2 regions of the Nocardioides sp. NPDC004968 genome follow, and region 1 is predicted to be linked to the other one. Evidence: riboswitches for the same ligand, from Rfam matches in the RefSeq annotation. Region 1 holds a riboswitch; the other holds the start of a gene.
What was found. A riboswitch is a leader RNA that binds a small molecule or an ion and turns the genes downstream of it on or off. The one in region 1 is predicted to bind cyclic di-AMP.
Positions count from the first base shown of each region.

Region 2: it holds a riboswitch for cyclic di-AMP, as region 1 does, so the genes downstream of both, ABZU72_RS05995 (NlpC/P60 family protein) here and ABZU72_RS09655 (C40 family peptidase) in region 1, are expected to answer to the same signal.

Region 1 covers NZ_JBEXJF010000006.1:148,765-152,836, forward strand. The annotation lists gene ABZU72_RS09640 (DNA ligase) at 1-625, shown strand, start outside; gene ligD (non-homologous end-joining DNA ligase) at 625-1,542, shown strand; gene ABZU72_RS09650 (response regulator transcription factor) at 1,557-2,237, shown strand; cyclic di-AMP (ydaO/yuaA leader) riboswitch at 2,451-2,622, shown strand; gene ABZU72_RS09655 (C40 family peptidase) at 2,628-3,467, shown strand; gene prfB (peptide chain release factor 2) at 3,602-4,072, shown strand, end outside.
Region 2 covers NZ_JBEXJF010000003.1:275,770-279,841, forward strand. The annotation lists gene ABZU72_RS05990 (hypothetical protein) at 4-1,206, opposite strand; gene ABZU72_RS05995 (NlpC/P60 family protein) at 1,245-2,231, opposite strand; cyclic di-AMP (ydaO/yuaA leader) riboswitch at 2,249-2,453, opposite strand; gene ABZU72_RS06000 (hypothetical protein) at 2,550-2,732, opposite strand; gene ABZU72_RS06005 (NYN domain-containing protein) at 2,854-4,072, shown strand, end outside.

The sequences.
Region 1 (4,072 bases):
TCTCGACGGGCGGCTGCTCATCGAGGAGCCCTGGGTCGAGCGCCGCAAGATCCTCGAGGCCGTCCATGCCGACGGCGACCTGGGCTCGTGGCAGGTGCCGGCGACCTACGACGACGGCCGGATGCTCCACGAGGTGACGCGGGCGCAGGGGCTGGAGGGCATCGTTTCCAAGCGGCGCGGCAGCCGCTACCGGCCGGGGGAGCGGAGCAAGGACTGGATCAAGCTGGCCCACCGTTACCGGGCCTCCCTGGTGGTCGGCGGCTGGCGGCCCGAGGTGGGCACCGAAGGCGGCACCGAACGACTCGGCGCCCTGCTCGTCGGGCAGCCGACGCCCGAGGGTCTGATCTACCGCGGGCGGGTCGGCAGCGGCATCACCGGCAAACGGGCCCAGCGACTCGGGGACTTGCTCCGCGAGACCAGCCGGAGCCCCTTCGCCGGGCCCGACGTCGACCCCGACGGGGGAGTGCCGTCGCTGGACGCTCGGGGCACCCACTGGGTCGAGCCGCTCCTCGTCGTCGAGGTGGAGACCCACGGCACCGCCGTCGCGGCGGCGAGCTACAAGGGCCGGCTGCGGCAGCCGAGCTTCATCGGGATCAGGGACGACGTCTCACCGGAGGATCTGTGATGGTCGAACGAGAAGAGGTACGCGTCGAGGTCGACGGCCGGGTCCTGACCCTGACCAGCCTCAGCAAGGTGCTCTATCCACGTACGGGCATGACGAAGGGCGAGGTGCTCAACTACTACGCCCAGGTCGCGCCGGCGCTCCTGCCGCAGCTCCAGGACCGCGCCGTGACGAGGATCCGCTGGCCGCACGGCGTCGGCGACATGTCGTTCTTCGAGAAGAACGCACCGGCCGGCACACCCAGCTGGGTCCGTACGGTCGTCGTTCCGACAACGGGATCCCGAACCGCCGACCACAGGGAGGGAACACTCACCTTTCCGATCCTCGACAGCCTCGCCGCCCTCACCTGGGCCGCGAACCTCTCCGCGCTGGAGCTGCACGTCCATCAGTGGACGGTCGGTGGCGACGGCGCCCCGGCCGGCGCGAACCGGATCGTGATCGACCTCGACCCCGGCGAGCCGGCCGGCCTGCAGGAGTGCTGCGAGGTGGCGCTGCTCGTGCGGGAGGCGCTGGGCGCCCGTGACCTCTCCGCGACTCCGGTGCTCAGCGGGAGCAAGGGCGTGCACCTGTACGCCGCCCTGCCGGAGCCCGTCGAGCCGGACGTCGCCACGGCGCTGGCCAAGGAGATCGCCGAGGACCTCCAGAAGGCCCACCCGCGCAAGGTCACTGCGACCATGACCAAGAGTCGCAGGTCAGGCAAGGTTTTCCTGGACTGGTCGCAGAACTCGGGATCGAAGACGACGATCTGTCCCTACTCGCTGCGAGGCAAAGGGATCCCCACCGTCGCTGCTCCGGTGACCTGGGATGAGGTCTCCGAAGGGGCCGAGGATCCCCTCGGTATCGACCAGCTCGGACCTAACGATGTGATCACGCGCTTATCTGAAAGGGGGGATCTCTTCACAAGCCCTACGGGGCTGTAACTATTGTTCTCTTCATGTCGAACTCCGTGCTTGTCGTAGAAGACCAAGAGGACATCGCTGCTCCCCTGGTGCGCACGCTCCAGCGTGAGGGCTATGACGTCACCTGGGTCGACTCCGGCAAGAAGGCGCTGGAGCTGCTGGCACCTCCGTACGACGCCGAGCTGGTGCTGCTCGACCTGGGCCTTCCGGACATGGACGGGCTCGAGGTCTGCAAGGCCGCTCGCGACAACGGCTACGAGGGCGGGATCATGATCCTCACCGCACGTGATGCCGAGATCGACCTGGTCGTCGGGCTCGACGCCGGTGCCGACGACTACCTGGCCAAGCCGTTCGCGCTGGCCGTCCTCCAGGCGCGGGTCCGCGCGCTGCTGCGCCGCTCGGGTCCGGTCGAGCTCGGCGCCGACGACGACGCCCTGCGCATCGACGTGGCTGCCCACCGGGTCTACGCCGGCGAGCGCGAGGTGACCCTGACCGGCAAGGAGTTCGCGCTGCTGGCCGTCCTGGCCGCCTCCCGCGACAAGGTCGTCTCCCGTGACCGGCTGATGGCCGAGGTCTGGGACGAGAACTGGTACGGCTCGACCAAGACGCTCGACGTCACCGTCGGACGCCTGCGCCAGAAGCTCGAGGCGGCCGGTGTGCAGGAGAAGGTCGTCGCCGTCCGCGGCGTCGGTTTCCGTCTCGAAGCTGCGGAGTAAACGCAAGTTCGACACGGCGTCATACGCGTGTTCAGTCCGTGAGATGTTTCACAAACGACGGCAAAGTCACGCGTGAACACGCGGATTGTGCTCCAGATTCGGCCATTCGGGATTGGATCCGTTCCAGATCGCATGTCACCTTGGTTGAGCCGTGCAGAACGCACGACCGGCCCCGGTACACGCCGAATCCTGTCCCTCCGGACGCCGGCCCCAACTACTGAACCCCCTTTACCCTCACACTCAGCAGTACGTATGGGACAGGAGCGGGGGACCCAAGTTCCACGCGACTAACTCGGACGGTCGCTTGGGGTGAAGCCATCGCAGATGGCCGGGCAACCTTCTAGCCCGAACCCGACAGCTCACCTCGCAGGCGTGGGAAGGAACTCACGCATGTCCAAGTCCGTATCCAACCCTGCCCACCGAGGCGCGCCCCGCCCGTTCCGGTCGCCGAACGTCTCGATCGCCCGGTCGATCGCAGGATCTCCCTTCGACAAGCTCAGGACGACGCTCAGCGGCCACGGCAAGCTCATCGGCCGCATCACCCTCGCCAGCGGCATCGCCGCCGGTGCCCTGGTGGCGGTGCCCGCCGCCAACGCCGCCCCGGCCTCCCACGAGACCACGACGGTCGAGTCGACCGTCGAGGCGGCCAAGGTGGTGGAGGCTCCGACCCTGGAGGCCTCGGCCACCCCCACCGCGATGCTCACCGACATCAAGCAGCTCGAGAGGGCTGTCGAGGTGCAGGAGCGCAAGGCCGAGGCAGCCCGCAAGGCCGCCGAGGCGAAGCGCAAGGCAGCGATCGCCGCCAAGAAGGCCGCGGAGGCGAAGAAGAAGGCCGAGGCTGAGGCGAAGGCCTTCGCCGCGAGCCAGGAAGGCAAGATCGAGCGGGCGATCAGCGTCGCCTCGGAGCAGATCGGCGACCCGTACGTCTGGGGTGCCACCGGCCCGAGCTCGTTCGACTGCTCCGGCCTGACGCAGTACGCCTTCAGCGCCGCCGGCATCGAGCTTCCCCGGGTCTCGCGGGACCAGGCCGCTGCGCTGCCGACGGTCCCGAACGACCAGATCCAGCGCGGCGACCTGATGTTCTGGGGCAGCCCGGTCTACCACGTGGGCATCTTCCTGCGCTGGGAGAATGGTCAGGCGATCATGCTGCACGCCCCCAAGCCGGGCGCGTCGGTTCGTGAAGAGGCTGCCTGGGACGGCTGGTTCGCCGGCTCCACCCACCAGGCCTGACCTCCCTTTGAGCCCAGTCTCGGGGCCTATATCCCCCTGATGCTCGCCCTCCGGTTCCCCGTACCGGAGGGCGAGCGCATATTTGAAGGTCGGCGAATCGGGTGCGGCACCACGCGTCAAGTAACCTGTAAGACGTGGCAGGCCCCGAATTCGACACCGAGATCAAGCAGCTCCAGGCAACGATGCAGACCATCGGCCAGGTGCTGGACCTGGACGCGATGCGCAAGGAGATCGCCGACCTCGGCGAGCAGGTCGCCGCGCCCGACCTCTGGGACGATCAGGACAACGCCACCCGCGTCACCGGCCGCCTCTCCCTGCTGCAGAACGAGCTCAACAAGTTCACCGAGCTCCGCACCCGCATCGAGGACCTCGGCCTGATGGTCGAGATGGCCCAGGAGGAGGGCGACGCAGACTCGCTCGCCGAGTCCGAGGCCGAGCTGGGCCGGGTCAAGAAGGCCGTCGAGAGCCTGGAGATCCGCACCCTGCTCTCGGGGGAGTACGACGCCCGCGAGGCCCTGGTGACGATCCGCTCCGGCGCCGGTGGCGTCGACGCCGCCGACTTCGCCGAGATGCTGATGCGGATGTACGTCCGCTGGGCCGAGCGC
Region 2 (4,072 bases), on a different contig from region 1:
CCGTCATCGAGCCGAGTGTGACAGATGAGTCCGCCAGCGGGCGGTCAGCTCGTCCTCCCCGAAGCCGAAGCCGGCCTGCAGCGCCTTCTCCAGGCCGATGCCGCGACCGGTCTCCTCGTAGAGGTCGACCAGGGCCTGCTCACCGCCGGCCTCGGCGAGCACCTCGCAGGCGAGCCAGGCGGCTTCGTACTCCGCGCCGAAGTGCTCCGATCGGGTGTTGAACTCGGCCTTGCCCGGCAGGTGGTCGGGGGCGCCGTTCTCGCGGACCTGGGCGAGGATCTGGCCTGCGGTCTTGGACAGCGGCAGCTTGGTGTCGCGGAGCGCGACGTAGTCGGCGAAGCCCTCGACCAGCCACATCGGCCGGCGGGTGTTGGTCGCGGCGTCGGTGGCCGCGTGGGTGGCCTCGTGGGTGATGACGATCTGGGCGCCGGGGGCGTCGAGATCGCCGATGACGCCCTGGTTGACCCACACGTGCAGCGGAGTCCCGGCCTTCGTTGACCCGTCGACGGTCGCGGTCACCGCCGCGACGGCGGCGTACGTCCCCGGCTGCGCGCCGAGCGCCGAGTCGAGGCCGTTCGCGGGCACCTCGAGGACCAGGCGCGGGTCCGTCCAGGGGATCACCTTGCGGACCCCGGCGACAGCGGTGGTGGCCAGCTCGGCGTAGCGGTCGGCGACCTCGGCCGACGCCTGGGCGACCACGAGGGTGGAGCCGGTGCGGCGCACCTCGACCGGGCCGCTGAGCCACAGCGGCAGCCGGGTGCCCTGGGCCGCCGAGAACCCGGTGATCGCGCCCTCGGCGTCGAAGCCGACCTTCAGCTCCTCGGTCAGCGCCGGGTCGCCGGGCGTGCGCCACGACATCTCGACGTCGGCCGTCCAGGAGCCGTCCGGCTCCACGTTGCCCGACTCGGCGACGTACCTCGCGGTGACGTCCCCGATGCCGATCGCCCGAGCGTTGCGCACCGCCACCGAGGCGGCGTCCTCTCCCTCGGGCTCCGCCCCGTCACGTACGCCGTCGACCAGCTCCGCCAGCGAGGCCCTGGCGCCTTCGGTGTCGGCGCGCACGACCGGCGCGCTGCTCGGGGTCGGCGCGACGTACTCGCCCCCGCCGGTCAGCCGCCAGCCGACGAACCCGGCGAGCAGCATCACCAGCACGAGCCCGGCCCCGATCAGGGCCGGACGGGAAAGAAGAGAGCCGACCGTTCGCACCTGCGAACGATCGGCCTCTTCGGGGTGCTGGGTCAAGCTCAGCCCGGGCGGACGGCGCCCGTGTAGGGCATCTCGTCCATCGGGGAGACCTTCACACCGGTGCTCGGGTTGGAGGCGTGCACGATCATGCCGTTGCCGATGTAGATGCCGACGTGGCTGATCGGGCTGTAGTAGAAGACCAGGTCACCGGGGGCGAGCTGGTCGCGCGAGACCTGGGGTCCGCTGCTGTACTGCGCCGAGGAGGAGTGCGGGAGCGAGACGCCGGCCTGGCCCCAGGCACCCATGGTGAGGCCCGAGCAGTCCCACGACTCGGTGCCGGTGGCGCCGTAGACGTAGGCGTCGCCGACCTGGGCGAGGGCGTAGTCGACGGCAGCCTTGGCGCGGCCCGAGGGCGGCGGCAGGTTGCCCGGGATGCTGGTGTCGGTGGACTGGAACTCCTCCAGCTCATCGGCCTCCAGCTCGTCGAGCTCGGCCTGGGCCGCCTCGTACTTCTTGTCGATCTCGCTCTTCTTCTGCTGCATGGTCGTCTTGACCTTGGCCATCTGGGACTTGGCATCCTCGGTGGCCTCGCGGCGGACCTGGAGGGCCTCCGCCTCGGTGTTGTACCGGGCGAGCAGGTCGGCCTGCAGCGCGTTGTAGGACGAGACGGTGGAGAGACCGGCGAGGAACTCCTGCGGGTCCTCGGAGGTGATCACCTGGCCGACGGCAGAGACGTCGGAGCCCTCGAACTGCCGCAGCACGGAGTCACGGAGCTCTGCGCGGATCTTGTCGAGCTCCTTGCTCTGACGCTTCTCGTCGGAGCTGAGGTCGTCGAGCTGGTCCTTGAGGTCCTGAAGCCGCAGCTTGGCGTTGCTGTAGTCCTCGTTGGCCGCCTCGGCCTGGGTGTAGAGCTTGTCGACCTTCTTGCGAACGTCGTCGATGTCAGGGTCTGCCTGGGCGGGGGTCGCTGCGGGAATGATCCCGGCGACACCAATGGCGGCGATGCCGGCTGCTCCGGCAATGAGTCGCTTCCGGTCGCGTGTCACGAGCGGACGGTCTCCTTGTGTGTAGTCGTTGACGCCTACCGGGTGAGCTGACGGGTTCAGGCACGACCTGCCTTACCACCGCTCCTCGATCTGGTCTCCCAGATCGCCCTTGCGGCGGATGCACCCCAGGTGATCGCACTCCGTTCTCGCGGCGTACGACCGGTGTGGTTCCCCGGCTCCTGGCCCGCCCCGAAGCGGGCCTGGACTAAGCGCGACACTCGCGTGGGCCGGTTGACCCACTTCCACGAGCGCCAAGTTCCTGCGCACACTAGCCGACGGCATCCCCCACCTGCCAACCACCCACGCCCAAAAGTTCGGCTACATCCCTTCCACCATGCGCAGCGGCGGGACCAGTCCACCCTCGGCCAGCACGTCGAGCGCCCGGCGCTCGTCGTCCTCGATAGTCAGCTCAGGAGGCGGCCCCAGAAGCACGGTGACCACGCAGTCGTGGCACGCCAGTCCCCGCACGAGGCAGGTGTCACAGTCGATTCTCGTCGTCATGTTGTGACGGTCTCACCGAGCACCGACATTTTGCTTTCGTCCGGTTGCGTCCGGCGTGTCACCACCATCGCAGCACGGTATTCGAGGCGGCGATCGCGGACCGGGTCCCTACACTTGGAACATGGAGGTCTCCGCGTACGCGACGCTCCCCGACACGGTCCGGGGGCGCATCGTCGCGCTCACGGCCGGGGTGCTTCCCGACGTGACGCGTCTGCCGCCCGCGCTCAAGCGGATCGCGGATTTCGCGCCCGCCCGGCGGGCCAAGGCCGGCGGCGCGATGATCGCCTCGGTGCTCGAGAGCGACGACGAGGTCCGGGAGAAGGTCGGCAGCCAGCTGCGACCGGCGTACGTCTCCGAGGGCTCCTCCGACGACGTGGTCCTCCCCGAGGATCCGGCCGAGGCGGCCGCGGTCGTCTGGCTCATCCGCCCCGACGGCTGGGAGGTCTCGCTCAAGGAGGCCCTGGACCGGCTGGAGGCCGCCGCGGTGCCGGTGGTCGACGCCGAGGTGGCCCGGCTGCGCGGCAAGCTCGCCGCGGCCGAGGACGAGCTCCGCGAGGTGCGTGCCGACCGCAAGGCCCGCCTCGACGACCTCAAGGCCGACAACACCGCCCTGCGACGCAAGCTCGGCGAGGCCCGGGCAGCCGCCCGCGAGGCCGGCACGGGGCTGGACGAGGCCCTGACCGAGGCCCGCACGGCGCTCGCCCGCGCCGAGGACGAGCTCGCCGCGCGTGACCGCCAGCTGCGCCAGCTCCGCAGCCAGATCGACAAGCTGGAGCGCGAGGCGGCCGCCGAGCGGCGTACGTCCAAGACGGACCGCGAGGACGCCTCGCTGCGCGCCCGGTTCCTGCTCGACACGCTGCTCGACGCGGCCGGTGGCCTGCGTCGCGAGCTGGCGCTGCCGCCTGTCACCGGCACCCCGGGCGAGCGGGTGGAGGCCGAGCTGGCCTCCGCGGACGCCGCCGCCGGTGCCGGGGTCACCAGCAGCGCCCACCTCGAGCAGTTCCTGGCGATGCCGCGGGTCCGGCTCATCGTGGACGGCTACAACGTCTCCAAGGCGCTGTGGCCCGACTCGGCGCTCGATGCCCAGCGGCTGCGGCTGCTGCGGGCGATCGCGCCGATCGCCGCCCGCACCGGCGCGGAGACGACCGTCGTCTTCGACGCCCACTCCGCATCCGTACGCCCCACCGCGGTGCCTCCGCGCGGCGTCAAGGTCCTCTTCTCCCCCGAGGGCGTGATCGCCGACGACGTCATCCGCGACCTCGTCGACGCCGAGCCCGCGGGCCGCGTCATCCTGGTGGCCACCGACGACGCCGAGGTCGTCAAGGACGTACGCCGCGCCG